DNA from 3 places in the Streptomyces sp. NPDC085946 genome. Region 1 is predicted to be linked to each of the others. Evidence: riboswitches for the same ligand, from Rfam matches in the RefSeq annotation. Region 1 holds a riboswitch; each other region holds the start of a gene.
The links. Region 1 has a riboswitch for thiamine pyrophosphate ahead of thiO (glycine oxidase ThiO). Riboswitches for the same ligand answer to the same signal wherever they lie in the genome.
Positions count from the first base shown of each region.

Region 1 (9,947 bases):
ACGCGGTGTCCGCCGACCACATCCGCAACAAGCTGAAGACCCTGCTCCAGATGGGCGCGGTCCTGACCTACGCGGCCTCCGTGCCGGTCGTGAAGGTCGGCCGGATCGCCGGCCAGTACTCCAAGCCGCGCTCCAAGCCGACCGAGACCCGCGACGGCGTGACGCTGCCGACCTACCGCGGCGACTCCGTCAACGGCTTCGAGTTCACCGAGGCGGCCCGCGTCCCGGACCCCGAGCGCCTGAAGCGGATGTACCACGCGTCCGCCTCCACGCTGAACCTGGTGCGCGCCTTCACCACCGGCGGCTACGCCGACCTGCGCCAGGTGCACGCCTGGAACCAGGACTTCGTGAGGTCGTCGCCGTCCGGGCAGCGCTACGAGCAGCTGGCCCGCGAGATCGACCAGGCGCTCAACTTCATGCACGCCTGCGGGGCCGACCCGGAGGAGTTCAAGACCGTCGAGTTCTTCTCCTCGCACGAGGCGCTGCTGCTCGACTACGAGTCGGCGCTGACCCGCGTCGACTCGCGCACCGGGCAGCTGTACGACGTCTCCGCGCACATGGTGTGGATCGGCGAGCGCACCCGGCAGCTGGACCACGCGCACATCGAGTTCGCCTCGCGGATCCGCAACCCGATCGGCATCAAGCTCGGCCCGACCACGACGGCCGAGGAGGCGCTGCAGTACATCGAGCGCCTGGACCCCGAGCGGGAGCCGGGCCGGCTGACCTTCATCGTCCGCATGGGCGCCGACAAGGTCCGCGACAAGCTGCCCGAGCTGGTCGAGAAGGTCACCGCCTCGGGCGCGACCGTGGCCTGGGTGACCGACCCGATGCACGGCAACACCTTCGAGGCGGCCTCCGGGCACAAGACCCGCCGCTTCGACGACGTGCTCGACGAGGTCAAGGGCTTCTTCGAGGTCCACAAGGCCCTCGGCACCCACCCGGGCGGCATCCACGTCGAGCTGACCGGTGACGACGTCACCGAGTGCGTGGGCGGCGGCGACGAGATCTTCGTCGACGACCTGCACCAGCGCTACGAGACGGCCTGCGACCCGCGGCTCAACCGCAGCCAGTCGCTGGACCTGGCGTTCCTCGTCGCGGAGATGTACCGGGACCAGTAGCCCGGTCGCCCGTCACCAGCCCGGGAGTGGGGCGCGGATCACATACGATCCGCGCCCCCTCCCGCTTTTGCGGCACCTGCGCCATGGGTAAGGTTAGGTTTGCCTCACCGACCAGTCGGGACGGGCACCACCGACGATCCCGGCAGGAGGTGAACCGCGTGTACGTCTGCAGTTGCTTCGGCATCACCGAGCAGCAGGTCAAGCAGCACGCGGACAACGGCGCCTGCACGCCCCGCCAGATAGCCTCCGCCTGCAAGGCGGGCACGGACTGCGGGTCGTGCGTGCGCCGGATCCAGGCGCTGCTGGGCAGGGGTGCGTACCCGCGCCGTGAGCCGGCCGGCCAGGGGGAGCCGGTGCTGGCCGGGCCGGAGGAGCGGGGCGAGTTCGAAGAGGCCGCCGTCTAGCTCTCCGGCTGCTCGATCAGCTGCGCCAGGTAGAGCGCCTCACCGAGCTTCTCGATCAGTTCGAGCTGGGTGTCCAGGTAGTCGATGTGGTGCTCCTCGTCGGCGAGGATGGTCTCGAAGATGTTGGCCGAGGTGATGTCGCCCTTCTCCCGCATCACCTGGATGCCGCGCCTGAGCCGGTCGATCGCCTCGACCTCGACCTGCCGGTCCGCCTGGAACATCTCCGTGACGGTCTGCCCCACGCGCACGTGGAAGAGCCGCTGGTAGTTCGGCAGCCCCTCCAGGAACAGGATCCGGTCGGTGAGCACCTCGGCGTGCTTCATCTCGTCGAAGGACTCGTGCCGGGTGTACTTCGCGAGCTTCGTCCAGCCGAAGTTCTCCTGCATCTTCGCGTGCAGGAAGTACTGGTTGATGGCGGTCAGCTCACCGGTGAGCTGCTCGTTCAGGAATTCGATGACCTCGGGGTCGCCCTGCATCGCAGAGGCTCCTTCCAACCGGTGGGTACTGGCGGGTTGCGCCGCATGATTCCACCGGTGGTGAAGATCGTCCAGTAAGTCTTCACTTAGTAAGTAAGTGCTGGCTTAGTCATGCTTGTTGCTTATTGTCCGAATACGGGTGGGCCCGGTCCTGTGCATCCCCCGAGGTCTGTCAGGATGGAGTCATGGGTCAGCCGGCAGAGCGCGGATCGGGAGCGCGTGGTTCAGGAGGAGGGGCACAGTTCGAGCTTCCGCCGGGGCAGCGGGTGCAGAAGGGCTGGCCGGTCACGCACTACGGACCGGTCCCGAAGTTCCGCCCGGAGCGCTGGGAGTTCCGGGTCTTCGGCGCCACCGCCGACGGCGCGAAGCACTGCTGGACCCACGAGGAGTTCACCGCCCTCCCCTACCGGACGGTCGTCGCCGACCTGCACTGCGTCACGAAGTTCAGCATGCTCGGCGCCGAGTGGGGCGGCATCCCGGCGCACACCATCCTCGACATCGCCCCGCCCGCGCCCGACGTCACCCATGTGATGGTGTGGGCCGAGTACGGGTTCAGCTCCAACCTGCGGCTGTCGGACTTCGCCTCGGAGCGCACCCTGTTCGCCACCCACAAGGACGGCGAACTGCTCACCGCCGAGCACGGCTTCCCGCTGCGCCTGGTCGTCCCGCACCTGTACGCCTGGAAGGGCCCCAAGTGGGTCCGCGGCGTGGAGTACATGACCGCCGACCGCCGCGGCTTCTGGGAGGAGCGCGGCTACCACAACATCGGCGATCCGTGGAAGGAACAGCGCTACTCCTACCAGGAGGAGCCCGGGGAGGGCCCCGACCTCTGAGCGGCCCGCCTCACGGGTCCCGCAGCTTCTTCAGCCGCTCCACGTCCGCCGCGTGCCCCTCCTTGCCGCCGGGCGTCTCGATGACCAGCGGCACGCCCTCGGTCGCGGGGTGCGTCATCAGCGCCCGGAACGCGTCCTCGCCGATGTGGCCGGCGCCGATGTTGGCGTGCCGGTCCTTGTGCGCGCCGACCACGTCCTTGGAGTCGTTGGCGTGGATCAGCTTCAGCCGGCCCTCGCCGACGGTCTCCACCAGCAGGTCCAGGGTCTGGTGCATGCCGCTGGGCCCGGTCAGGTCGTGGCCGGCCGCGAAGATGTGGCAGGTGTCCAGGCAGACCCCCAGCTTCGGATGGGCGTCCAGCGCCTCGAAGTAGGGCCCGAAGTCCCAGGTCCGCGAGCACAGCGAGGCGCCCTGGCCGGCCGTCGACTCCAGCAGCAGGTACGGGTCGTCGTCGTGGGTGAGCTCGTCCAGCAGCGGCAGCAGGTGCTCCCGCACCTGCCGCAGCGCCACCGACCGCTCCCGGCCGCCGGTCGCGCTGCCGGTGTGCACCACCACGCCCAGCGCGCCGATCTCCCGGCCGCGCCGCAGCGAGTGCCGCAGCGACTCCACCGACCGCTCCACCGTCGCCTCGGTGTGCGAACCGAAGTTGATCAGGTACGGGGCGTGCACGTACGCCGGGATCGACTCGGCCGCGCACGCCGCGCGGAAGGCCTCGTCCTGCTTCGGGTTGCCGGCGGGGGTGGCCCAGCCGCGCGGGTTGGCGACGAAGACCTGCACGGCCTCCGCCTTCAGCTCGCGGGCGTAGGACAGGCCGACGGAGTGCAGGCCGCCGGCCACGGGGACGTGGCCGCCGACGGGGTTGCGCGGGCGGCCGGACTGCTCACTGTTCACCCGTTCAGGGTGTCATGCGGCAGGCCCCGCACGGCCGCCGGACCGCTGTGACGCCCGCCGCTCCGCGGGCCCGGTCAGCGGATCTCGAGGGTGATCGTCGACCCCTTGGGCGCGGTGTCCCCGCCGTCCACCGACTGGCCCTCCACGGTGTCGCCGAACAGGCCGAGCAGCCCGCGGTCCTCCTCGACCCGGAAACCGGCGGCCTCCAGCTTCCGCCTGGCGTCGTCCACGCCGTCGCCGACGACGTCCGGGACCTCGACCATCTCCGGGCCCTTGGACAGCGTCAGCGTCACCGTGTCGCCCTCGGCGGCCCGGCCGCCGCTGCCCGGGCTCTGCCGGGCGACCCGGCCCTTGTCGTGCTCGGAGGTGACCCGCTCGGCGGCGACCTTCACCTTCAGGCCGGCGTCGGCGAGCTCCGCCCTGGCGTCCGCCAGGTCCTCCCCGGTCACGTCGGGCACGTCCACCGGGCGGCCCTTGCTGACGGTCAGCGCGACCGCCGAGCCCGCGCGCACCTTCGTGCCCAGCTCGGGCCGCGTGGAGACGACCTGGCCCGCGGCCACGTCCTCGCTGAACGCCCGGGTGACCATGCCCGGCTGGAGCCCCTCGTCCTTCAGGGCCGACCGGGCCCTGTCCAGCCGGTAGCCCTCCAGGTCGGGCACCCGCACGGTCCGCGGTCCCTTGGAGACGGTCAGGGCCACCGAGTCGTTGCCGCGGATGCGGGCGCCCACCGCCGGGTCGGTGCCGATGACCGTGCCGCGTTCCACCGTGTCGCTGTACGCGTGCGTGACCTCGCCGACCTCCAGCCCGGCCGCCTCCAGCCGGTCCCGGGCCTGCGTCTCGGTCTTCTCCAGCACCGGCGGGACCTTGGTGAACTGACCCGAGTTGATGTACCAGACGCCGGTGCCGACGCCGAGCAGCAGCAGGACGGCGACGACGGCCGCCATCGGCCCGCGCCGCAGCCGGGTGCGGCGCCGGGGCGGGTCGGGGGCGGGCGTGCGCAGGCGGCTGGTGCGGTCGAGGCCGGCGGGGGCCTCGCCGTCCTCGCCGACCGGCAGCGGCCGGGGCACGGTCAGCGCGCGCGGGATCACGCTGGTGCGGTCCTCGGCGTTGTCGTGGTCCGCGGCGAGCGCCTGCGGCGGCACCGCGTCCAGCTGGTCCGCGCCGAGCCGGGCGTGCGCCCCGCGGGTCAGCGCGAGCAGGGCGACCGCGTCGTGCGGACGGACGTCAGGGGTGCGCGCGGTCGCCGACGCGACCAGCTCGTCCAGCTCGTACGCCATGCCCGGCACGGCGGCCGAGGGCGGCGGGACGTCCTCGTGCAGGTGCTTGTAGAGGATCGTGGCGGGGGAGTCCCCGTCGTGCGGCTTGGCGCCGGTCAGCATCTCGTACAGCATCACGCCGCACGCGTACACGTCGACGCGCGGGCCGGCGGTGCCCTGCTCGATCTGCTCGGGCGCGAGGTAGGAGACCGTGCCGAGCACGGTCCCGGTGGTGTTGGTCACCGTGTCCACGGCCCGGACCAGGCCGAAGTCGGCGACCTTGACCCGCCCGTCGTCGCCGATCAGGACGTTCTCCGGCTTCATGTCCCGGTGCACGAACCCGGCGCGGTGCGCCGCGCCGAGCGCCGCCAGGACCGGCTCCAGGATGTCCAGCGCGGCCCGCGGCTGGAGCGCCCCGCGCTCGCGCAGCACGTCGCGCAGGGTGCAGCCGGCCACGTACTCCATCGCCAGGTAGACGTACGGCCCGTCGGTGCCCTGGTCGAAGACCTGCACCACGTTCGGGTGGGCCAGCCGGGCCACCGACTTCGCCTCGCGGATGAACCGCTCCACGAAGGAGGCGTCGGCCGCGAGCGCCGGGTGCATCACCTTGAGCGCGAGGACCCGGTCGAGACGGGTGTCCACGGCCCGGTAGACCGTGGCCATCCCGCCGACCGCGATCCGCGCCTCGACGCGGTACCGGCCGTCGAGCACCTGCCCGACCAGCGGGTCCTGAAGGGTCGTGTCCACGCAGGCGAGTGTACGAGCCGCCGCCGGCAGGGCGGCTCGTTCCGCCGCCCGGGGGACGGAATGCAGCAGACCTGTGACGGTCGCGCCCTCAGAACGCCGGGCGCTCCGGGTCCAGGTGCGCGCGGCCCTCGGCCGGCGAGGACGCCTCCGCGAAACGGCGGCGCGGGATGCGCCCGGCCCGGTACGCCAGCCGCCCCGCCTCCACCGCGTGCCTCATCGCCGCGGCCATCAGCACCGGCTCCTGCGCCCGCGTCACCGCCGAGGCGAGCATCACACCGGCGCAGCCCAGCTCCATCGCCAGGGCGGCGTCCGAGGCCGTGCCGGCGCCCGCGTCCAGGATCACCGGCACGCGCGCGTGCTCCACGATCAGCTGGAAGTTATGCGGGTTGCGGATGCCGAGGCCGGAGCCGATCGGCGAGCCCAGCGGCATGATCGCCGCACAGCCGGCGTCCTCCAGCTTCCGGGCCAGCACCGGGTCGTCGTTGGTGTACGGCAGGACCGTGAACCCGTCGTCGACCAGCGTCTCCGCCGCCTCCAGCAGCTCGATCGGGTCGGGCAGCAGCGTGCGCTCGTCGGCGATGACCTCCAGCTTGATCAGGTCGGTGCCCAGCGCCTCGCGCGCCAGACGGGCGGTGAGGACGGCCTCCCCGGCGGTGAAGCAGCCGGCCGTGTTGGGCAGCACCCGGATGCCGAGCCGGTCGAGCACCGACAGCACCGAGCCGTGCACCGAGGGGTCCACGCGCCGCATCGCGACCGTGGTCAGCTCCGTACCGGAGGCCACCAGGGCGCGCTCCAGCACGTCGAGGCTGGGCGCCCCGCCCGTGCCCATGATCAGGCGGGACGCGAGGGACGTGCCGCCGAGGACGAAGGGGTCGTCGGCCATGGTCAGCCTCCTTGGACGGCGGTGAGGACTTCCACGCGGTCGCCCTCGCTCAGGGCGGTGACCGGCCACTGCGCGCGCGGGACGACGGTCTCGTTGAGGGCGGCGGCCACGCCCGAGGGTGCCTGGGTGAGGGACTTCACCACGGTGTCGAGGGCCGTGCCGGGGGCGATCTCCCGGGGGCGGCCGTTGACGGAGATGTTCATGCGGGCTGCTCCGTGAGGACGGCGGTGCCGAAACGGCGGGGGGTGAAGGGACGGGCCTCGTCGGGGAGCTCACCGGTCGCCAGGACGTGCGCCATGACGTCGCCGGTGACCGGGGTGAGCAGCACGCCGTTGCGGTAGTGGCCGGTGGCCAGCAGCAGTCCGTCCAGCCCGGTCGGGCCCAGCAGCGGCGCGTTGTCGGGGGAGGCGGGCCGCAGCCCGGCCCGGACCTCGGTGAACGCCAGCTCGGTGATGCCCGGGACCAGCTCGTGCGCGTCGCGCAGCAGCTCGTACACGCCGCCCGCGGTCACCGTCGTGTCCCAGCCCAGCTCCTCGCTCGTCGCGCCGACGACCAGCTCCCCGTTCTCGCGCGGCACCAGGTAGACGTGGCTGCCGCGCACCACGGCCCGCACGGTCCGGCCGAGGAACGGCCCGTGCCGCGTCGGCATCGCCAGCCGCACGACCTGCCCCTTCACCGGCCGCACCGGCGGCAGGACGTCGTCGGGGACGCCCGCCAGCCGCCCGCTGAGGCTGCCCGCGGCCAGGACCACCCGCCCGGCGCCCAGCGCGGTGCCGTCGGCCGTCACCACGCCCGTGGCCCGGTCCCGTACGACGGTGAGCCGCTCGGCCCACGCGCGGTGGAACACCACCCCGGCCCGCTCGCACGCGGCCACCAGCGCCCGGGCCAGCCGCCGCGGGTCGACCTGGTGGTCGCCGTCGACGCGCAGCCCGCCGCGCACCCCCGGCGCGAGCATCGGCTCCAGACGCCGGCACTCCCGCCCCGACAGCCACTGGGAGTCCAGCCCCGAGCGCTGCTGGAAGGCGTGCAGTTCGCGCAGATGGGCGCGGTCGTCGGCGTCCAGGGCGACCGCGAGCGTGCCGTTGCGGCGGTAGCCGAGGTCGTGGCCGGTCAGTTCGGCCAGCTCCGCCGCGAAGCCGGGCCAGCGGCGGGCGGACTCCAGGTTGAGGCCGAGCAGGGTCTGCTCGCCGTAGTGCAGTTCCGTGACGGCGGCCAGCATCCCGGCCGCCACCTGCGCGGCCCCGCCGCCGGGTTCGGGGTCCAGCACGGCCGTGGCCAGGCCGCGCTGCGCGGCCCGCCAGGCCGTGACCAGGCCGATGATCCCGCCCCCGACGACCAGGACGTCTGACGTGTCGGACGTGCGCGACATGGGCGTCCAGCCCCTCCCTTCGCCGGCATGACCCGGATCAGGTTCGTACGGTCGGAGGCCGCCAGCCTCCCTCTCAGCCCGGTGCGTCCGGGCTCCCGCGAGTGCTCTACGTTGGCCACCCTAGCCCGACGCCGCACGTCTCAGTAAGGGAGCCTCCGCCCGTGGCCCGTTCGCTCGACGGTCTCGTCCTCGCCCCCGTCGCCGACCAGGCCCCGGGCCAGGTCGGCACCCGCACCCGGTTCGCCTACCGCGAGGAGGACGGCGTGGTGTGGGCCGAGTACGCGGGCGGCGACGTCGTACGGGGGCATCTGGTGGGTACCCGGGAGGGGGACCGGCTGGACTTCCGGTACGTGCAGCTCAAGCACGACGGGACGACCTCGTCGGGACACTGCGTGTCGACGGTGACGGAACTGCCCGACGGGCGGGTGCGGCTGGAGGAGACCTGGCGGTGGGAGTCGCAGCGGGGCAGCGGGACGAGCGTGGTGGAGCAGATTCCCGCGCACGGGCACTGACTGACGGTCCGTCAGGTGACTAGGGTGATCAGGTGAGCGAGCAGACCCAGGAACAGGGAGCGTCCGGGCCGCGCCGGGTGGTCGTGGCGGGCGCGGGCATGGCCGGCGTGCAGACCGCCGTCGCGCTGCGGGAACAGGGCTTCCCCGGCACCGTGACCCTGATCGGCGCGGAGCCCCACCAGCCGTACGACCGGCCGCCGTTGTCCAAGGCCGTGCTGCTCGGCAAGGCCGAGGGCTCCGCCTTCGACGTCGACTTCGAGGCGCTCGGCATCGAACTGCGGCTCGGCTGCGAGGTGCTGGGCCTGCGGCCCGCCGACCACGAACTGGACACCGGGGCCGGGCCCGTGCCGTACGACGTCCTGGTCGTCGCGACCGGGGCCGAGCCGGTCCGGCTGCCGGGCACGGAGGGCGTGCCCGGCGTGCACCTGCTGCGCACCCTGGACGACGCCGAACGGCTGCGGCCGGTGCTCGCCCGGCAGCACGACATCGTGGTCGTCGGCGCCGGCTGGATCGGCGCGGAGTTCGCCACCGCCGCGCGCGAGGCGGGCTGCGCGGTGACCGTCGTCGAGGCCGCCGGCCGGCCGCTGGCCGGGGCGCTGCCGGACGAGGTGGCCGCGCCGATGGCCGCCTGGTACGCCGACGCCGGGGCCGAGCTGCGCACGCACGCGCGCGTGCGGCGCGTCGAGCCCGGCGCGGTGCTCCTGGACGACGGCACGCGGCTGCCCGCGGACGCGGTCGTCGTCGGCATCGGGGCCCGGCCCGCCACCGCCTGGCTGGCCGGCTCGGGCATCGAGCTCGGCGCGCACGGCGAGATCGTGGCCGACCGGCACCTGCGCACCTCGCTGCCCGACGTCTACGCGGTCGGCGACTGCGCCTCCTTCCCGTCGGGCCGCTACGGCGAGCGCCTGCTCGTCCACCACTGGGACAACGCCCTGCAGGGGCCGCGCACGGTGGCCGTGAACATCGTCGGCGGGGCCACCGGCGAGACACCGGCGGTGTACGACCCGGTGCCGTACTTCTGGTCCGAGCAGTTCGGCCGCTTCGTCCAGTACGCCGGCCACCACGCGTCCGCCGACCGGACGGTGTGGCGCGGTGACGCCTCCGGCCCGGCGTGGACGGTGTGCTGGCTGCGCGGCGGCCGTCTGGTCGCCCTGCTGGCGGTCGGCCGGCCCCGGGACCTGGCGCAGGGGCGCCGCCTGATCGAGTCGGGCGCGGTGATGGAGCCGCGGCTGCTGGCGGACCCGGCGCGGCCGCTGAAGGCGGCGACGGCCTGATGCGTTCGCGCAGGTGGACCGGCCTGGCTTCCTCCTGTCAGTGGGGGATGGCAGGCTTGTTTCCGTGACCGAGATTGACGCAAAGATCGATGCTCTCGTCCCTGCCTGGCTCACCCTTCCCGACATCGCCGAGATGCTCGGCGTCGAGGTGACGCGTGTGCGGCAGCTGGTCAAGGAGGGCCAGCT
Region 1 covers NZ_JBITSF010000001.1:852,597-862,543, forward strand. The annotation lists gene ACIF8T_RS03800 (class II 3-deoxy-7-phosphoheptulonate synthase) at 1-1,118, shown strand, start outside; gene ACIF8T_RS03805 (bacterioferritin-associated ferredoxin) at 1,268-1,522, shown strand; gene bfr (bacterioferritin) at 1,519-1,998, opposite strand; gene ACIF8T_RS03815 (sulfite oxidase-like oxidoreductase) at 2,184-2,831, shown strand; gene ACIF8T_RS03820 (deoxyribonuclease IV) at 2,842-3,720, opposite strand; gene pknB (Stk1 family PASTA domain-containing Ser/Thr kinase) at 3,795-5,723, opposite strand; gene ACIF8T_RS03830 (thiazole synthase) at 5,812-6,606, opposite strand; gene thiS (sulfur carrier protein ThiS) at 6,609-6,809, opposite strand; gene thiO (glycine oxidase ThiO) at 6,806-7,975, opposite strand; TPP riboswitch at 7,973-8,084, opposite strand; gene ACIF8T_RS03845 (hypothetical protein) at 8,137-8,487, shown strand; gene ACIF8T_RS03850 (NAD(P)/FAD-dependent oxidoreductase) at 8,520-9,761, shown strand; gene ACIF8T_RS03855 (Rv2175c family DNA-binding protein) at 9,826-9,947, shown strand, end outside.

Region 2 (9,947 bases), on a different contig from region 1:
CGGGTGCCCGCGTACGTCCACGAGACCGGTCCGTACGCCCCCGGCCCGCACCCCGGTGAGGTCAATCCGTACGCGGGGGGCGCCGGCACGCACCCGGGCTCCGTCCCCGTCCGTCCCGGTGGCGCCGGCACGCACCCGGGCGACGTGGTCCCGCCCCTCGACGAGGGCTACCCGGAGGGGTACACCCCCACCCAGCGCGACCTGCCGGTCATCAACCGGGGCGACACGGTGCAGGTCATCGTCGACCCCGCGGTCGCGGCGGCCCCGCAGCCGGCCACCGGCCCGGGCCCGCTGTACGTCGTCGGCGACGTGCACGGCTACCTCGACGAGCTGGTCGCCGCCCTCCAGGAGAAGGGCCTCATCGACGCCGCCGGGAACTGGTCCGCGGGCACCGCGCGGCTGTGGTTCCTCGGCGACTTCACCGACCGCGGCCCGGACGGCATCGGCGTCATCGACCTGGTGATGCGGCTGTCCGCCGAGGCCGCCGCGGCGGGCGGCTACTGCAAGGCGCTGATGGGCAACCACGAGCTGCTGCTGCTCGGCGCCAAGCGGTTCGGCGACACGCCCGTCAACTCCGGCGCGGGGACCGCCACCTTCCAGGCGGCCTGGCTGCTCAACGGAGGCCAGAAGACCGACATGGACCGTCTCCAGGACCACCACCTGCAGTGGATGGCCCGGCTGGACGCGCTGGAGGAGGTCGACGGCCACCTGCTCGTCCACTCGGACACCACCGCCTACCTCGACTACGGCCGGTCCATCGAGGAGGTCAACGACACCGTCCGCGAGACGCTCACGCGCAACGACGCGGACGAGGTCTGGGACCTGTTCCGCAAGCTCACCAAGAGGTTCTCCTTCCGTGACGAGGGCGGCGCCGACGCCGTGCGCTCCCTGCTGGATACGTACGGCGGCACCCGCATCGTTCACGGCCACAGCCCCATTCCGTACCTGCTGGGCGAGGTCGGCTCCGAGGACGGCGAGGACGACGCCGGACCGGTGGTGTCGGGACCGCACGTCTACGCCGACGGCCTCGCCATCGCGATGGACGGCGGCGTGACCATGGCCGGAAAGCTGCTGGTCCAGCAACTGCCCCTGGATATCTGAACGTTCCCCGATCAAGTGTTCCCCCGGCGGGGGACGGTGCCGGGCAGGGCCCAATTTCGGCAAACCCCCTGTCACCGCATGCCGTCACCGCTCTACCATCGGCCTGTCCGTAGCAGGCTCCCCTCCGTTTCTGCCCGACGGCTCGTCAGCATGCCGAGCCCCAAGCCCTACGGAGCATCGGGGGATGCACATGAACAGCGTTCCGCAGCACCTGTTGAGCGAGGACCGTCAGGAGTACGAGCGGATCCTCCATGAGGCGCTGCGCTCCGCCCCGCACCGTCCGGAACTGGCCGCCGTCGGCCGGCGTCTCGACTCCGAACAGCTGCGCGCCATGGCGCTGAACGCCACCGCGCTCATCACGGCGGCCGCGGCCACCGAGTACCAGCACTACGTCACGCTCCGCGAGGAACTGCGCCGGCCGGCCTCGTCCGCCCCGTCGCCCGCGCGCGAGTCCGGCTCCGGCGAGCCGGGCGGGGGCACGGCCGGGCTCACGGCCGGCATGGGGGAAGCCGCCGAGGCCGCCGGCGCGGGTGCCGTCGCCGTCGTCGCCGTCCTCGCGCCCGTCCTGGCCGGCACCGCCGCGGCGCTCTTCCTGCTCGTGGGGTACGTCCTGAAGATGCTCACCCCCGAGCCGGCGTTCGCGCGGACCCTGCTCACCACCGGCTGGGTGTTCGGCGCCGTGACCGCCCTGGCGATCCTGGTCGCCGCCGCGGGTCTGCTGGTCACCGCCCTGCGCAACAAGCCGACGGCCGAGAGCGGCCCGTACGGCGAACTGAGCGGGGAGGTCGACCGGGCCAGGGAAGCCTGGCGGGAGGCCCTGCTGGAGCGCGGCGTCCTGCCGTTCCTGCGGGAGGCGCTCGCCGACCCGGACGCGGCCGCCGCCCTGCCCCGCACGGCACCCGCCGCGCCGCCCGGCCGCATCCCCCACCTCGGCTACGACCGCCCGGGTTTCACCAGCCCCGACGACGGTACGGCCAGCGGCACAAGGCCGCGTTTCACGCGCCCCGACTACACCAGCCCGGACTTCGGCGGACCGGAGCACCAGCCGGAGTAGCCGCCGGGGCGCGGTGGCTGCCGGGGCGTGCGCCGGGCACGCCCGGCTCGCGCGTCCCTGCACGGGGTCGTCGTGAGGGAGCGCGAGCCGGGGCGTGCCCGGCGGGGCCGCGGGGTCAGGCACCCGGCCGGAGGATGCCCGCCCGGCCGGCCGCGGTGATCCAGCCGGGGAACTCGGACAGCAGACGGTCGTACAGCTCCTGGTCGGGGACGGTGCTGATGTCGTCCACCGAGAAGAAGCCGACGTTGTCCACCCGGCGGCCGGGCAGCGTGTCGAAGCGTTCGAGCACGCCGTAGTTCGACGTGCCCAGTCCCACGAACTGCCAGAAGATCGGTTCCTCCACCGCCTCGCGGAGCTCCCGCTCGATCTCGGCGTTGCGGTAGACACCTCCGTCGGAGAAGAACAGCACCAGGGTCGGAGCGGCCGCCGGGTTGTCCCGGACGAAGTCGCGGACCTGGGCGATCACCTTCTGCTCCTCGTTCTGGATGCCGACCGCCCGCATGTCGACCTGACCGTCCTGGAGCCCCTTCGGCGGCTTGTTCCGGCGGAAGAGGCCGATCTGGCCGACGCGCACGTGCAGCCGGAGCCACTCGGGGAGCTCGCCCAGCCGCAGGTCGGGCAGCCGGGCGGCGTTCGAGGCGAAGGTCCAGGCCTGCATCTCGCCGTCGTCGTCGAGCTGCGCGGCGACCGCGGCCATGCGTTCGACGACGTCGGCCACGACGCCCTTGGAGTAGAGGAACGACATGGAGCCGGAGGCGTCCAGGACCAGGATGACGCGCGCGGTGACGCCGGTCGCCCCGTGCTTGCGCAGACTGACCGCGACCTGCTCCTTGCGCAGGGAGAGGCGCTTGCGCATGTCGACGGGCAGGCGCTCCTCGCCCTTGGTGAGGCGGGGGCCGGGTGTCGCGGTGGCCGGGGCGGGCGGCGGCGGGGAGTGCGGTGCGGTCGTGGGGGGCGCGGGAGCCGGTGGGGTGGGGGTGGGCGGAGCGGGGGTGGCGGGGGCCGGGGCGGCGGGCGTGGCCGGGGGAGCGTCGTCGACCGTGATGCCGAAGTCGGTGGCCACCCCGGCGAGTCCGGAGGCGTAGCCCTGGCCCACCGCGCGGAACTTCCACCGTCCCTGCCGCAGGTAGAGCTCCCCGCCGATCATCGCGGTCTCCGTCGCGGCCGTCATGTCGAACCGGGCGAGCTCGGTCCGCGTCCCCGCGTCGAGCAGCCGCAGCGACAGGCCGGGCACCTGGCCGAAGGTCCCGCCGTCGGCCGAGGCGCACAGCACGATGCGCTCGACGGCCGGTTCGAGGGAGCCGAGGTTCACCTCGACCGCGTCGGTCACAGCGCCGCCGGCACGCTGCTTGCCCAGGTGCCGCACCGCCTGCGACACGTGCTGCGGCTGGTTGTAGAAGACGAAGTCGCCGTCGTCACGGACGCGTCCGGCTGCGGTGAGCAGCAGGGCCGAGGCGTCGACCTCGGGCACACCGGGTCCCGCGGTCCAGGTGAGCTCGACCCGCACGGCGGACGCGTCGACGGGAAGGTTGGCGCCCTTGCTCAGGGGCATCGCTGTCATGGCCTCAGTCTGCCGAGCCGGAGGCCGCGATGGGGAGGGGGCGGGCCCGGGGGACCACTTCTTCCCGGCACGTCCGCCTTCCGGGTGCGGGAGCCGGACGCCGAAGCGCCCGGGGCCGGTCCGGCCGGCCGGACCGTTCAGAGGCGCCGGACGAGTTGCGCCTCCACGCGTTCGACAAGGGTGCGGCTGTACGCGTGGACGAGGGAGAGGTGGAACAGCGCCGGTGCCAGCGGCGCCCACCGGTGGACGCGGTCCGGGCGCAGCAGGTACTTGACCACCGTCGCGGGGCGGAAGGGCACGTAGTCGATCGTCTCGTGCTCCCATCGGTCCGGGACGCCCCGGCTCATGCGTTCCTGCAGGTCCCGGCTGCTGAGGGTCCCCAGCCTGGCGAAGAAGTGGCCGCTCCAGTGGCGCCTGTCCGTGTCGAGCACGAAGGCCAGCAGGTCGAGCGTGTACTCGTGGGGCTCCAGGGACAGCTCCTCCCGCATGCCGCGGCGGGCCACGGCGTGGAGGTCCGGTGCGCCGCGCCGCCCCGAGGAGTCGATGTGGCGGGACAGCCCTTCGTTGACGGAGGAGTTCCAGACGCCCGGCGCCATCCGGACCCGGTCGCTGCGCCGGCTCACCACCAGCATGTCGTCCGCGGTGACCACCGCGATGTTGACGGCGAAGCTGCACTGCAGGAAGTCCGGGGCCTGCAGCGGACGCTCGGGGTCCAGGTACCGGGACCGCGGTGTCGTGCCGTCGGGGAGCCTGCGGTCGAGCTGCTGGGCCGCGAGGAAGGTGTAGTAGTCGGTCGGGCGCAGCCTCAGGTGGACCTGGGGGGTCTCGTCCAGGGGGGTACGCGAGATGTCGAACGACTCGACCGCGTAGCGCGGCCCGTTCCACAGCGGCGTACGGCCCTCCGCCCGCAGGTGCTCGCTCTCCTCGGCGATCTCGTCCCGCCAGGGGGCCATGTCCGGCGGAAGCCGCACCTCCTCGTCGAGCACGTGGACGAAGACCGCCTCCGGGGGGATCGGGGAGTCGCCGTCGCCCTCGACGATCAGGGCGGAGGTGTGCAGCGGGCCGAGGGAGAACGTCCGCCAGGCCGGGCCGGTCTCCTCACGGCGTCCCATGCTGCGGATCGCGGTCCGCGAACGCCTGCGCAGTCGGTACCAGGCGTTCTGCAGGGGCTGCTGGAACAGCACCGCGCAGAGCATGCCGAGGACGGCGCCCGTCACTCCGTTGGCCACATCGATCCCACCCATGGCACAGACCTTAGGGATCTTGGTGGTGTCGAGCAGCCACGTGTTCTTTCCGTTACGACGGCGGTCCGGGGCCGGTCCGTTCTCCTGGCCTTCCGCCGTCGCCCGCCTGTCGTCCGGTCAGGCCGGTCCGGCCGGTCCCGGCTGTCCGGCCCGCGTCCCCCGCGCGGGCCGGACAGCGCCGGATCCCGGTGCCGGCCGGTCCCGTCGGTCAGTCCGCGATCGGCAGGTACACCCGGTTGCCGGCGGCCGCGAACTCCTTGGACTTCTCGGCCATGCCCTGCTCGATCTCGGTCCGGCTGGTGCCGTGCTCGCGGCGGATGTCCTGCGAGATCTTCATGCTGCAGAACTTGGGACCGCACATCGAGCAGAAGTGCGCGGTCTTGGCGGGCTCGGCGGGCAGGGTCTCGTCGTGGAACTCCCGTGCCGTGTCCGGGTCGAGGGCCAGATTGAACTGGTCCTCCCAGCGGAACTCGAAGCGGGCGTCCGACAGCGCGTCGTCCCACTCCTGGGCCCCCGGGTGGCCCTTGGCGAGGTCGGCGGCGTGGGCGGCGATCTTGTAGGTGATGACGCCGGTCTTGACGTCGTCGCGGTTCGGCAGGCCCAGGTGCTCCTTGGGCGTGACGTAACAGAGCATCGCCGTGCCCCACCAGGCGATCATCGCGGCACCGATGCCGGAGGTGATGTGGTCGTACGCCGGGGCGACGTCGGTGGTCAGCGGGCCGAGCGTATAGAACGGGGCCTCCTCGCAGATCTCCTGCTGGAGGTCGATGTTCTCCTTGATCTTGTGCATCGGGACGTGGCCCGGGCCCTCGATCATCGTCTGCACATCGAACCGCTTCGCGATCCGGTTGAGTTCCCCCAGCGTCCTCAACTCGGCGAACTGCGCCTCGTCGTTGGCGTCCGCGATGGAACCCGGCCGCAGTCCGTCCCCGAGGGAGTACGTCACGTCGTACGCGGCGAGGATATCGCAGAGTTCCTCGAAATTCTCGTACAGGAAGGACTCCTTGTGGTGCGCCAGGCACCACGCGGCCATGATCGAGCCGCCGCGCGAGACGATGCCGGTCTTGCGGTGGGCGGTCAGCGGCACGTACGCCAGGCGCACCCCCGCGTGGACCGTCATGTAGTCCACGCCCTGCTCGGCCTGTTCGATGACCGTGTCCTTGTAGATCTCCCAGGTCAGTTCCTCGGCCTTGCCGTCGACCTTCTCCAGGGCCTGGTACAGCGGCACGGTGCCGATGGGCACGGGGGAGTTGCGCAGCACCCACTCGCGGGTGGTGTGGATGTTGCGGCCGGTGGACAGGTCCATGACCGTGTCGGCGCCCCAGCGGGTGGCCCACGTCATCTTCTCGACCTCCTCCTCGATGGAGGAGGTCACCGCGGAGTTGCCGATGTTGGCGTTGACCTTCACCAGGAACCGCTTGCCGATGATCATCGGCTCGATCTCCGGGTGGTTGACGTTGGCCGGCAGCACGGCCCGGCCCGCCGCGATCTCCTCGCGCACCACCTCGGGCGAGACGTTCTCCCGGAGCGCCACGAACTCCATCTCGGGCGTGATCTCGCCGCGTCGCGCGTACGCGAGCTGCGTGACGGCCTTGCCGTCCCGGCCGCGGCGCGGCAGGCGGGGACGCCCGGGGAAGACCGCGTCCAGGTTGCGCAGGCCGCCGCGGGGCGCGGTGTGCTTGATCCCGTCGTCCTCGGGGCGGACGGGACGGCCCGCGTACTCCTCCGTGTCACCGCGGGAGACGATCCAGTTCTCCCGCAGCGGCGGCAGTCCCCTGCGGACGTCGGTGTCGACGAGCGGGTCGGTGTACGGGCCCGAGGTGTCGTACAGCGTGACCGACTGCCCGTTGGTGAGGTGCACCTGGCGGACCGGCACCCGGAGGTCGGGGCGCGAACCCTCGACGTACGCCTTGTGCCAGCCGATGGACTTCCCGGCCTCCGCGTCCCGCGATCCGTTCGTCGCGGTCTGCGTGGAGGCAGGCGTGCGTGCGTCCTTGTTGGTCATGAGACCTACTCCCTACGCCGGCATTACCCGGTAACAGGTTCGGCGGTCGACGCAGCGGTATCCGTCTGCCGATGGTCCGATGTTCCCTGTGAAACATCTCTCGGCTCCGGCGACGTTTCATGTGAAACATCGCCGGGACGGAGGTCAGCGCCCTCTCAGCCCGGTGCTCCGAGCTCCCGCGTGTGCAAAAGGTGCCTCCACGCTAGCGTCAGTTCTGGCGCGCTGAACAGAGGGCCCCCGCCGTTCTTGCGATGATCGGGCGGTGACCACGACGCAGCATCCCCCGTACCCACCGCCCGAGCCGCCCCACGGATCCGGCGCCGGAAACGGCGACGGACCCGGCCGGGGGCCCGGCCCGGGACCTGGTCCGGGACCTGGTTCAGGACCCGGTCCGCGCCCTGGTCCGCGATCCGGTGGAGGCCAGGTACCCGGTCGCGGCCCCGGCCCGGACTGGGAGGACGGCGGCCGGCCGGGTCCAGGGCCGGCCGGACCGGCTTCCGAGGGCCCGGGGTCCGACCGGCCGGGCCCCGCTGCCTCATGGTTCGAGGGTCCGGCGTCCGGGGGTTCGGCGTCCGGGGGTTCGGCGTCCGGCCGAGGGCACGCTCCCGGCGGCGGGCGCGGTCCCGGGTTCGACAGCGGCCAGGGAGGCGGGCACCGCCCCGGGGCGTACGACGGCGGCCACGGCGGCGGACAGCGCCCCGGGCCCGATGACGGCCACGGCGGCGGCCGTCGTCCCGAGTTCGGCGACGGCGGGCAGCGCCCCGGCTTCGGCGGCGGCAACGGCGGCGTCCGTCGTGGGTCCGGCCACGACCGCGGCAGCTTCCAGCGGCCCGGGTTCGACGACGACCACACCGGCGGACACGGTCCGGGACCCGATGGCCGGCACGGACACGGTCCCGCCGGCGAGCACGGGCACCCTCCCGCGTTCGACGGCGGCCGCGGCTCCCCCAGCGGGCCCGGCGCACAGGGCGGCCCCGGCCCCGGCGACGGTCCCGGCGACGGCCGGGGCCCGGATGCCGGCCGCGGCTCCGGACACGGCTCAGGAGGCGGCCACGGCTCCGGCGGCGGCCACGGTCCCGCCCCCGCACCGGGCGGCGGCGGCCACGGACACTCGCACAGCCACGCGCACGGCCCGGCCGCGCCCGTCTCCCTGCACCTGCGCAAGGTCATCGCGGCGGTGCTCATCCCCTTCGCCGCGGTGGTCCTGGTCGGTCTCGCCGTGCTGTGGCCGGGCGGCGCCCCGGCGCACGAGCGCACCGGTGTCGGGTTCGACCGGCAGACGCAGCAGGCCACGGTCACCGAGGTCGTCGAGGTGAGCTGCGCGGACGCCGGCGCCTCGGGGGTCCCGCCGACCGGCGACACCTCGACCGCCGAGGGCTCCTCCGCGGTGCAGCAGGCCGAGGGCACCTGCAAGAAGGCGACGATCCGGGTCGACACCGGCAAGGACGAGGGCCGCACGTTCACGGAGATCGTCCAGCCGGACCAGTCCCGGCAGCTGCACGAGGGCCAGGAGGTCGTGGTCGCCTACGAGCCCTCCGCGCCGAAGGACCTCCAGTACTCGGTCGCCGACGTCAACCGCCGCGTCCCGATGGCGGTGCTCGCGGGCATCTTCGCGCTCGCCGTCGTGGCCGTCGGGCGGCTGCGCGGCGTCATGGCGCTGGTCGCGCTGGCCATCAGCTTCCTGGTGCTCAACTTCTTCATGCTGCCCGCGATCCTGCAGGGCTCCAACCCGCTGGTCGTGGCGGTGGTGGGGTCGAGCGCCATCATGCTGATCGCGCTGTACCTGTGCCACGGACTGTCGGCCCGTACGTCGGTGGCGGTGCTCGGCACCCTCGTCTCGCTGCTGCTGATCGGCGTCCTCGGTTCGCTCTTCATCGACTGGGCCGCGCTCACCGGCAACACCGACGACAACACCGGTCTGATCCACGGCCTGTACCCCGAGATCGACATGAGCGGTCTGCTGCTCGCCGGCATCATCATCGGTTCGCTCGGTGTCCTGGACGACGTGACGGTCACGCAGACGTCGGCGGTGTGGGAACTGCACGAGGCCAATCCGTCGATGGGCTGGCGCGGGCTGTACCGCGCGGGCATCCGGATCGGCCGCGACCACATCGCCTCCGTCGTCAACACGCTCGTCCTCGCCTACGCGGGCGCCGCGCTGCCGCTGCTGCTGCTGTTCTCCATCGCGCAGAGCAGCGTGGGGACGGTCGCCAACAGTGAGCTGGTCGCGGAGGAGATCGTGCGCACGCTGGTCGGCTCGATCGGCCTGGTCGCCTCGGTGCCGGTGACGACGGCGCTGGCGGCCCTGGTGGTCTCGGCCGACCGCCCCGGCTCCCGGGCCCCGGTGACGGAGCCCCAGGCGCCGGCACGCGGCGGGCGGGGACGCCGCCGCAAGCGCTGACGCCCTCGCCGCCGGCCGCTGCCGTGCAGAAGCGTTCCGGCGGACCGGGCGGCGGCCGGTGAAGCGTTACGCCAACACCACCCGGTTGCCGTAACGCTTCACCCGGCTCCCTGCTCCGCCAGGATGCGGTCCAGCGCCTCGTCGAGGTGCGCGTCGAAGTCGGCCAGTGCCCCCTCCTGGCCCAGCGGCACCAGCTTGTCGGTGCGGTCCAGGAAGGCCACGAGCGGTGCCGTGGACGAGCGGAACAGCGCCTGGTCGCCGCCGACCTGGAGGCGGATCAGGACCTCGGTGAGGTCGTCGGGCTCCACCGGCGAGACCCGCACATCGCCCTCGCCGCACGGCCGCCCCACCCCGTCGATCAGCAGTTCCCTGCCGAAGGCCCAGGTCACCGGGGCGTCGCCGGGCAGATGGAAGGTCAGGCGCACGGCATACGGATCGCAGGTCTCGTACCGCAGCTCCACCGGGATGCGGAAGGAGAGCTCCTCGGACACGAGAAAGCTCATCATGACCTCTGCCTGTACGGACTCGCGCATCGCTACCCCGTCGTTCGCCGGTGACTGGCCGGGATGGAACCCTGACAA
Region 2 covers NZ_JBITSF010000002.1:174,594-184,540, forward strand. The annotation lists gene ACIF8T_RS06415 (metallophosphoesterase) at 1-1,101, shown strand, start outside; gene ACIF8T_RS06420 (hypothetical protein) at 1,286-2,155, shown strand; gene ACIF8T_RS06425 (VWA domain-containing protein) at 2,271-3,716, opposite strand; gene ACIF8T_RS06430 (hypothetical protein) at 3,854-4,960, opposite strand; gene thiC (phosphomethylpyrimidine synthase ThiC) at 5,169-6,965, opposite strand; TPP riboswitch at 6,958-7,155, opposite strand; gene ACIF8T_RS06440 (hypothetical protein) at 7,501-8,001, opposite strand; gene ACIF8T_RS06445 (YibE/F family protein) at 8,143-9,366, shown strand; gene ACIF8T_RS06450 (SsgA family sporulation/cell division regulator) at 9,465-9,899, opposite strand.
Region 2: another riboswitch for thiamine pyrophosphate. It lies ahead of thiC (phosphomethylpyrimidine synthase ThiC); the one in region 1 lies ahead of thiO (glycine oxidase ThiO).

Region 3 (9,947 bases), on a different contig from region 1:
CATCGTCTTGTCTCCTGCTGATCTCAGGCGTTGGCCGACTCTCCGTCGGTGAGATCAGGAGACCGTGGAAGGGGTTGGACGCATCACCGTCCGTATGGACGTTTAGGGACGTCTGAGCTACCGTCAAAACGTCCCCAGTGGTCCTGGTGAAGGGCACGTCATGACGAACGAGCGTCTGCGCGCGGCGATTTCAGGGAAGGGCGAGACGATCCAGTCCGTTGCCGAGCACGTCGGAGTGGATCCCAAGAGCGTCGAGCGGTGGATCACGACCAGCCGCACCCCGCACCGCGGGCACCGCTGGAAGGCGGCGAGCTTCCTCGGCGTCGACGAGGTCTATCTCTGGCCGTCAGTGGAGAAGCAGGCGGAGAAGGCCAGCACGTCCGAGCTGATCACGTACTACCCGCACCGTGGCGCGGTGCCGGCGCCGCTCTGGTCATCCCTCATCGAGAAGGCGACGGACCAGGTCGACATCCTCGTGTACGCCGGGCTCTTCCTCTTCGACAACCACCCGGACCTGCCCGACCAGCTGGCCGAGAAGGCGAAGGCCGGCGCCCAGGTCCGCATCCTGCTCGGTGACCCCGACTCCGAAGCGGTTCGCCAGCGTGGCGAGGAGGAGGGCATCGGCGGTGACCTGGCCGCACGCGCCCGGATCACTCGCCGCTACCTTGAGCCCGCCATGTCGACGGCAGGCGTCGAGATCCGGCTGCACGATACGATCCTCTACAACTCGATCTACCGGTTCGACGAGGACGTTCTCGTGAACCCACACGTCCTCGGAGCTCCCGCCGGCCAGAACCCGGTGATGCACTTCCGGTACCTCCCCGGAGCGCGGACCTTCCGGCACTACATGCGGAGCTTCGACTACGCCTGGGAGCGGGGCCGGAGGGCGTGACAGGCCCCGAACGTGCAACGCTGAACGCATGGCCCGTATCGACTACTTCAACGATCCCAACGCCCCGAAGGCGAACAGCCTCGTCCCCTCCGTGACCGCCGTCGCTCGCAACGAGGCCGGGGAAGTCCTGCTGATCCACAAGACCGACAACGACCTCTGGGCCCTGCCCGGCGGCGGCATCGACCTGGGCGAGTCGGCCCCGGACGCAGCGGTACGTGAGACGAAGGAAGAGACCGGCTTCGACGTGGAGGTGACGGGCCTCGTCGGCATCTACACCAACCCCGGCCACGTCATGGCGTACGACGACGGCGAAGTCCGCCAGCAGTTCTCCATCTGCTTCCATGCCCGCATCACCGGCGGCGAGTTGCGGACGAGCAGCGAGAGCAAGGAAGTGGCCTTCGTCGACCCGAGCAAGCTGGACGAGCTGAACATCCACCCGTCGATGCGCATGCGGATCGAGCATGGCTTGGCCGACCGGGCAGAGCCCTACATCGGCTGATGCCCTCGGTAGGGTCCAGCCATGAATGAGACCGACCCGTCGATGGAGGCCGCCAAGGGCAGAGTGCCCCTGTGGCTAGACCCGGACGACCTGCGATGGCTGGCTCGCCACTGCTGCTGCCCCACGGACGCATCCGATGAGGAGAAGGAGCGCTGTGGACGCCTGCGGTTCCGCGCCAGTGCAGCGCTGCACAAGCACGGCCACTCCCACTGACCAAGCGATCAGGAGCCGAGGCCGAGGCGGGTACGTGTCCGCTCGACAGCCGCACCGAGGTATGGCCGCGCCTTGCTGATCGCGTTGTGGACCTCGGAGCCCGGCTTATAGCGGACCAAGATCTCGTCGATCCGGGTATCGAAGTCGAAGGCCTGTCCGGCGGGGCCGGTCGTCATGTCAGCGAAGATCAGAGCGTCCAGGACTGGCGAATCCTCCCGCTGGTAGACGGCCAGCTCGGCCGAGAGTCCGCGCTGCTCGGCCTCGTACACGGCGCCGGAGTGATGAGCGACCAGCTGCACCAGGCGCGCCGGCGCACCCAGTGATTCCAGATGCCGAGCCCCGTCGAGGGGATGGAACCCGGTGTCACGCAGCTCGGGCGCGTAACCGATGTCATGCAGCCAGGCAGCAGAGATGAGGAGATCCCGGTCCACCTCGGACACAGCCGCGGAAGCTTCGCGAGCCCGAGCAGCCACGGCCTGAGTGTGCAGCCAGCGGTTCCCGAGTGGAGGAAGCAGGGACTCAGCGAGTTTGGCCGCTCCCTGGGGCGTGTCCAGTGCAGAAGGCATGGATGGAACGGTAGCCGAGCCGAGCAGCGAGCCGACAGGCCACGATCGAGGCGCATTGATCAGGCGCGGTAAGACTTTCCCTACTTCATCAAGGCCCGCGCACGGCGCGGGCGCGCGCCGCCTCTACGGCGCGGCCCGCCTCCTGTCTTCGCCCCGGCTGGCCGCGCCAGGCGGCGCGCTCGGCGGCTGCGGGCATGAAGCGGGGCGACACCCTCTGTGGCTGGGGCGGTCGGCTCCACGGCTTTAGGCAGCCACTTTGGGGCGAGCCTCTAAGATCTTGGCCCCAACGTCGTGCTTTAACGGGCAGGTCCACAGACTGCCCGACTCGCCATCAGCTTACGGGGCCAAGATCACTCGCCCCAAAGCAGCTCCAGCCCAAAGCCGCTCCGCCGACCTTCTACTCACGCACCGCGACGAGGTTGGAAAAGCGTGGAATAGCTCGGTAAACAGCAAATGGAATCAAGGAGAATCCAGGATACTGAGGGAGGTCGATGAATCCCATCCCTCCCAAGTTTTTCATGAGGCCATTAATATTGTCTGCAAACCGAACTCTGTTCACGGCTCCATTCGAGCCAAAGAAATCAAAGTCGGGCACTGTCGTATCTTCGGGGCCGTAGCTTCCCACGCTGCCCACGAGTGTCCACTCCTGCGGCTCTGTCCCGTATCGCGCGAAGAGGATATCGGCTTCCGTGTCCAGATACTGTCGCCCTTCCTGCAGGCGGGAGCCGATTAGTACGTCCCCCGAGTCGACAGGTGAGAGATTGATGTGCAGACCCGGGGCGAAGATTCCTCGCGACATGCGGATAATAGAACGAAGTGAATCACCATCAATCCCCCCAACTCCCTTGAAGTCGGGGATCAGGTCCTCTAGCTGTCGATCTGTCTGCGCCTGACCAGACCTCGGTGGCTTTGGACCCTGCTGCCCGCCTCTGCCTTTCCCCTTGCCGGGGGCTGCCTGGCCAGCATTGGTAGACAAGCCCACGCCCATGCCTTGAAGGCCGAGTGCAACGGAGGCAAAGGCTGAAAAAACGCTGGCGGCGTATCGGGTATCGAAGAGAGATCCCATAGCGGTGATGCGAATAAGGGAACCGGGTGGGGCAATCGTTTTGATGGTCCCTGAGCTCCACTGAAGCGGATCGGCTGCCTCCTCGGAAATGTCCTTGAGTACGCCTTCGGACTCCAATGCATCTTCCAGCATCGGGAAAAGAGCATCGCCGAGAGATTTCTGGGTGTACCTCTCGCTACCGGTTACTTGGAGATGCTGGGCGAAGCTTCGCGGTCCGACCGTCGATCTCTTCTCTTGCGTACTCGTTTCTCGCTCTTCTTCTGCAACGCCCCCCTCAAGCTGAGCCAGCATTGCCCGCACCTTGTCGGTGTCTACGTACAAAAACTCGCGCAGAATCAAGTGGCACCCCTCACTGAGTTTGAAGGGTGATGTTATAGCTGGGATTGGCGGCGTGCTGGGCGATTGGAAATATTGGCACTGAGTGCCGAACCTCCTGGTAGCGAAAGAAGACCGAACTGCTGTGCCGGTACGTACGTGCGAACACCTTCCCGGGCCGTCCTGGTTCCTGGAAGGGCGCTCAGTGATGATCAACGCTGGCGTTCGGCCGCGTCCTGGCCAGATCGCCCCCTTGTGTGCCCTTCGTGCACCTGTCACACAGGTCAGAGGCGGGACCTGGGGAGGGGAGCACTGTATGTCGGTGTTGGGTGGCTATCCGGTAGGACCGTCGGCCTGGGCCGTCGAGAGGTTTGGGCGGCATGCCGGCGCGCTTGCTGCTGCGGTTCCGGTGCAGCTGGCCAAGGCGCACGCGAAGGCTCATGCTGCGCACCTTGCTGCGGGGCTTAAGAAGCGGAGTCCGTATGGGGTTGCCCTGGCGGGCCTTGTGCGCGAGCACCTGGCGGAGACGGCTCGTGAGCTGGGGGAAGCCGTACGAGACGTGCGCGGATACGAGTACGCCGTGATCAACGATCACGCGCTCTTCCCCTTCCGCTACGCGGACAGGCCCAGGTCACCGGATCGGGCCCGGTTGCCGGCCAATGCGTCTCCTACACGGCAGCGGCTGTTTCGGGCGCACGGGCCGCAGCCTCCGGAGGGTCTCTTCGACGTCGATGAGGATCTGGTGACCGAGGAGTACCTGGGGCTGCACGAAGCGTTCGAGGAGCTGGGAGCTTCCATCAGGCTCGTCTGTGTGTTCTTCACGGCTGACGCCGAGAACGGCATCCATGCCATTCACTGGGGTGACGCCCATCTCGAACCCGACCGCACCTTCACATGGCCGTACAGGGAACAGCTCCCGGTCGCTCCTGCCCAGGTGGAATGACGGGCCGTGGGCGCCGGCACCTGGGCACCTACGGCGTCGGCTGATTGAGTCCTGGGCCGTCCCTGGGCCGTCCGAGGCCGACCAACGCTGACAGTCGGCACCCACGGGTGACCACCCCCACCCCGCTCTGGCCTGGGCTACCAGAGTCGATCTGCGACACTGGTAGCACCATGCCCAAGCCCGGAGAACTCACTTTCGTCGCCCCGCGCGGAGCCAAGAAGCCGCCGCGGCACCTCGCCGACCTCACGCCCGCCGAGCGCAAGGAGGCGGTGGCCGCGGTCGGGGAGAAGCCGTTCCGTGCCAAGCAGCTCTCGCAGCACTACTTCGCGCGGTACGCGCACGACCCGGAGCAGTGGACGGACATCCCCGCCGGCTCCCGCGGCAGGCTCCAGGAGGCGCTGCTGCCGGAGCTGATGACCGTCGTGCGGCACCTGTCGACCGACCAGGGCACCACGCGCAAGACGCTGTGGCGGCTGTTCGACGGGACGCTCGTCGAGTCGGTGCTGATGCGCTACCCGGACCGGGTGACCATGTGCATCAGCTCGCAGGCCGGGTGCGGGATGAACTGCCCGTTCTGCGCCACCGGGCAGGCGGGCCTGGACCGCAACCTGTCCACCGCCGAGATCGTGCACCAGATCGTGGACGGCATGCGGGCGCTGAGGGACGGCGAGGTCCCCGGCGGGCCCGCGCGGCTGAGCAACATCGTCTTCATGGGCATGGGCGAGCCGCTCGCCAACTACAACCGGGTGGTGGGCGCCATCCGGCGGCTGACCGACCCGGAGCCCGACGGGCTGGGCCTGTCGCAGCGCGGGATCACCGTGTCGACCGTCGGTCTCGTCCCGGCGATCCACCGGTTCGCCGACGAGGGCTTCAAGTGCCGCCTCGCCATCTCCCTGCACGCGCCCGACGACGAGCTGCGCGACACCCTCGTCCCCGTGAACACCCGCTGGAAGGTGCGCGAGGTCCTCGACGCCGGGTTCGAGTACACGGCGAAGTCGGGCCGGCGGCTGTCCATCGAGTACGCGCTGATCCGGGACATCAACGACCAGGCGTGGCGCGGTGACCGGCTCGGCCGGCTGCTCAAGGGCAGGCCGGTGCACGTCAACCTCATCCCGCTGAACCCGACGCCCGGGTCGAAGTGGACCGCGTCCCGGCCCGAGGACGAGAAGGCGTTCGTGGAGGCCGTCGCCGCCCACGGTGTGCCGGTGACCGTTCGGGACACCCGTGGACAGGAGATCGACGGGGCCTGTGGTCAGCTCGCCGCGACCGAGAGGTAATCTGACCACCGTAAAATCCGCGTAAGAACATCTGCATATTCCGACAGGGGAGCGCCACAGCGCTGAGAGTGCGGCACCGGCCGCAGACCCTCCGAACCTGGCCCAGGTCATTCTGGGTAGGGAGATCGGTCATCACTCGAGCTGTTGCGCCCTGCCCGGGGCCCCTCCGAGGGGTCCCGGGCAGGGCCGCGTCTCTTCCTGGTCACCCCAGGAGGAATTCAGTGGGCATCACCAAGAAGCGGTTCACGGCCGTGGTCGTCGGTCTGGGCCTGGTCGGCGGCCTGGCCGCCTGCGGGTCGTCCGACGGCGACGGACAGCCGTCCGGCGGTTCCAGGACGGTCACCCTGGTCAGCCACGACTCGTGGGCCGTGTCGAAGGACGTCGTCGCCGCCTTCGAGAAGCAGTCCGGCTACCGGGTCCGGGTCCTCAAGGACGGCGACGCCGGGACGGCCGTCAACAAGGCGATCCTGACCAAGGACAACCCGCAGGGCGACGTCTTCTTCGGCGTCGACAACACCCTGCTCTCCCGCGCCCTCGACAACGGGCTGTTCCAGTCCTACGAGGCGAAGGGCGCGGACCGGATCAGGGCCGAGTACCGGGCCGACGGGGAGCGGCACCGGGTCACGCCCGTCGACACCGGCGACATCTGCGTCAACTACGACAAGAAGTACTTCGCCGACCGCGAGCTCGACCCGCCGAAGAGCTTCGACGACCTGGTCCGGCCGGAGTACAAGGACCTCCTCGTCACCGAGAACGCCTCGACCTCCTCGCCCGGCCTCGGCTTCCTGCTGGGCACGGCCGCGCGGTACGGCGACGACGGCTGGCAGGACTACTGGAATAAGCTCAAGGCCAACGGCGTGAAGGTCGTCGACGGCTGGGAGCAGGCCTACAACGAGGAGTTCTCCGGCTCGGCCGGTGGCAAGCAGGCCAAGGGCGACCGGCCGCTGGTCGTGTCGTACGCCTCCTCGCCGCCCGCCGAGGTCGTCTTCGCCGACCCGAGGCCCGGCACGGCCCCGACCGGCGTCGCCGAGGGCACCTGCTTCCGGCAGGTCGAGTACGCGGGGCTGCTGAGCAACGCGAAGAACGCCGAGGGCGGCAAGGCGCTCCTCGACTTCCTGGTCGGCAAGCGGTTCCAGGAGGACATGCCGCTCAACATGTTCGTCTACCCGGTCACCGAGGACGCCGAGGTGCCCGAGGAGTTCACGCAGTACGGACCGCAGGCCGCCGACCCCGAGACCCTGGCCCCGGAGAAGATCGCCGACAAGCGGGACGAGTGGGTCAAGTCGTGGACGTCGCTCGTACTGAAGTAGCCGTCCGCCGGGACCGGCGCGGGAGCGCGGCGCGGTTCGGCCTGATGGCCGTGCCCGTCGCGTTCTTCGCGGTCTTCTTCGCCTATCCCGTCGCCGCGATCGTCGCGCGCGGTCTGCAGGCGGACGGGGCCTGGCAGCCCGGCCGGATCGCCGAGGTGCTGGGGGAGTCCGGCGTCCGGCACGTGCTGTGGTTCACCACCTGGCAGGCGCTGGCCTCCACCGCGCTCACCCTGCTGGTCGCGCTCCCCGGCGCGTACGTCTTCGCGCGCTTGGACTTCCCGGGCAAGCAGGTGCTGCGGGCCGTGGTGACCGTGCCGTTCGTGCTGCCGACGGTCGTGGTGGGGACGGCGTTCCTCGCGCTCGTCGGGCGCGGCGGACTCCTGGACGAGTTGTGGGGCGTCCGGCTGGACACCACCGTGTGGGCGATCCTGCTCGCGCACGTCTTCTTCAACTACGCGGTCGTCGTCCGCACGGTCGGCGGCCTGTGGGCGCAGCTCGACCCGCGGCAGGAGGAGGCCGCGCGGATGCTCGGCGCCTCGCCGCTCGCGGCCTGGCGCGGGGTCACCCTGCCGGCCCTGGCGCCCGCCGTGGCCGCCGCCGCGCTCATGGTCTTCCTGTTCACCTTCACCTCCTTCGGCGTGGTGCAGATCCTGGGCGGGCCGACGTTCTCGACGCTGGAGGTGGAGATCTACCGGCAGACGTCCGAGATCTTCGACCTGTCCACGGCGGCCGTGCTGACGATGGTCCAGTTCGCCGCGGTGGGCGTGATCCTGGCCGTGCACGCCTGGACCGTGCGGCGCCGGGAGACCGCGCTGCGGCTGGTGGACGCCGCCGTCACCGCGCGCCGGCCGCGCGGGGCCGGACAGTGGGCGCTGCTGGCCGGGGTGCTCGCCACGGTCGCCGTCCTGCTCGTGCTGCCGCTCGCGGTGCTGGTGCAGCGGTCGCTGGACGCGCCCGGCCTCGGCTACTACCGGGCGCTGACCCGGGAGGACGGCGGCACCTTCCTCGTCCCGCCGATCGACGCCGTCGGCACCTCCCTGCGGTACGCCGTCGCCGCCACCGCCGTCGCCGTGCTGATCGGCTCGCTCGCCGCCGTCGCGCTCACCCGGCGGGGCGCGGGGCGGTTCGTGCGCGGTTTCGACGCGCTGCTGATGCTGCCGCTCGGGGTGTCGGCGGTGACCGTCGGCTTCGGGTTCCTGATCGCGCTGGACGAACCGCCGCTGGACCTGCGCGGTTCGTGGATGCTGGTGCCGCTCGCGCAGGCGCTGGTCGGCGTCCCCTTCGTGGTGCGGACCATGCTGCCGGTGCTGCGGGCGGTGGACCACCGGCTGCGGGAGGCGGCGGCCGTGCTCGGGGCGTCGCCGTGGCGGGTGTGGCGCGAGGTCGACCTGCCGCTGGTGCGGCGGGCGCTGCTGATCGCGGCCGGGTTCGCCTTCGCGGTGTCGCTCGGGGAGTTCGGGGCGACGGTGTTCATCGCGCGGCCCGACAACCCGACGCTGCCGGTGGCGGTGGCGCGGCTGCTCGGGCGGCCGGGCGAGCTCAACTACGGGCAGGCGATGGCCCTGTCCACGCTTCTGATGATCGTGTGCGCGGTGGCGCTGCTGGTGCTGGAGCGGCTGCGGACCGACCGGACCGGGGAGTTCTGATGCTGCTGAGCCTGCGGGACGCCACCGTCCGCTTCGGCGGGCGGGCCGTGCTCGACGCCGTCGGCCTGGAGGTCGCCGAGCACGAGGTGGTGTGCGTGCTCGGGCCCAGCGGCAGCGGCAAGTCGACGCTGCTGCGGGTGGTGGCGGGGCTGCAGCCGCTGGACGCCGGGCGGGTGCTGCTGGACGGACGGGACCAGGCGGGGGTGCCCGCGCACCGGCGCGGGGTGGGGCTGATGTTCCAGGACCACCAGCTGTTCCCGCAGCGGGACGTGCGCGGGAACGTCGCCTTCGGGCTGCGGATGCACGGTGCCGCGCGGCGCGCACAGGACGAGCGGGTACGGGAGCTGCTGGATCTCGTCGGGCTGCCGGGGGCCGCCGGGAGGGCTGTCGCCGCCCTGTCGGGCGGGGAGCAGCAGCGGGTGGCGCTGGCCCGGGCGCTGGCGCCCAGCCCCCGGCTGCTGATGCTCGACGAGCCGCTCGGCCAGCTCGACCGGTCGCTGCGGGAACGCCTGGTCGTCGAGTTGCGGGAGCTGTTCGGCCGGCTCGGCACGACCGTGCTGGCCGTGACGCACGACCAGGGCGAGGCCTTCGCGCTCGCCGACCGGGTCGTGGTGATGCGGGACGGGCGGATCGCCCAGTCCGGTACGCCGCTGGAGGTCTGGCAGCGGCCGGCCGACGCGTTCGTGGCCCGGTTCCTGGGGTTCGACAACGTGGTCGAGGCCGCGGTCGGCGACGGGGTCGCGCTGACACCGTGGGGCAAGGTGCCGGTGCCGCAGGACGCCCTGCGGGGCGCGCGGACGCTGCTGGTCCGGCCCGCCGGTGTCCGCCTGGTGGCCGCCGACGCGGGGCTGCGCTGCACGGTGACGGCCCGGACCTTCAAGGGCACCCACGTGGCCGTCCACCTCCAGCCCGAGGACGCCCCGCGCCTGGAGGCCGCCTGCGCGCTGCGGGCGGCGCCCGAGGTGGGGGACGAGGTCGGGGTGGAGTTCGACGCGGACGACGTGGTCGTGCTGGACTGACCCGCCGGGCGTCGTGCCCGCCCGCCGGCCCGTCCGGCGAAAACCGGGAAGCGCGGGCGGGCCCGTACTCCTAGGGTGACCGCATGACGCTGCTCCCGCACGACCGCTACTGCGACGAGACCGCCCACCAGATACGGCAGTTGAGGGCTCTGGTCACCTCCGGTGCCGACCTGGCCGCCACGGTGCCGACCTGCCCCGACT
Region 3 covers NZ_JBITSF010000007.1:124,951-134,897, reverse strand. The annotation lists gene ACIF8T_RS16460 (hypothetical protein) at 1-3, opposite strand, end outside; gene ACIF8T_RS16455 (XRE family transcriptional regulator) at 161-892, shown strand; gene ACIF8T_RS16450 (NUDIX hydrolase) at 921-1,391, shown strand; gene ACIF8T_RS16445 (HDIG domain-containing metalloprotein) at 1,613-2,170, opposite strand; gene ACIF8T_RS16440 (hypothetical protein) at 2,568-3,575, opposite strand; gene ACIF8T_RS16435 (hypothetical protein) at 3,868-4,494, shown strand; gene rlmN (23S rRNA (adenine(2503)-C(2))-methyltransferase RlmN) at 4,665-5,771, shown strand; TPP riboswitch at 5,807-5,912, shown strand; gene ACIF8T_RS16425 (thiamine ABC transporter substrate binding subunit) at 5,993-7,081, shown strand; gene ACIF8T_RS16420 (ABC transporter permease) at 7,126-8,727, shown strand; gene ACIF8T_RS16415 (ABC transporter ATP-binding protein) at 8,727-9,746, shown strand; gene ACIF8T_RS16410 (maleylpyruvate isomerase family mycothiol-dependent enzyme) at 9,830-9,947, shown strand, end outside.
Region 3: another riboswitch for thiamine pyrophosphate. It lies ahead of ACIF8T_RS16425 (thiamine ABC transporter substrate binding subunit); the one in region 1 lies ahead of thiO (glycine oxidase ThiO).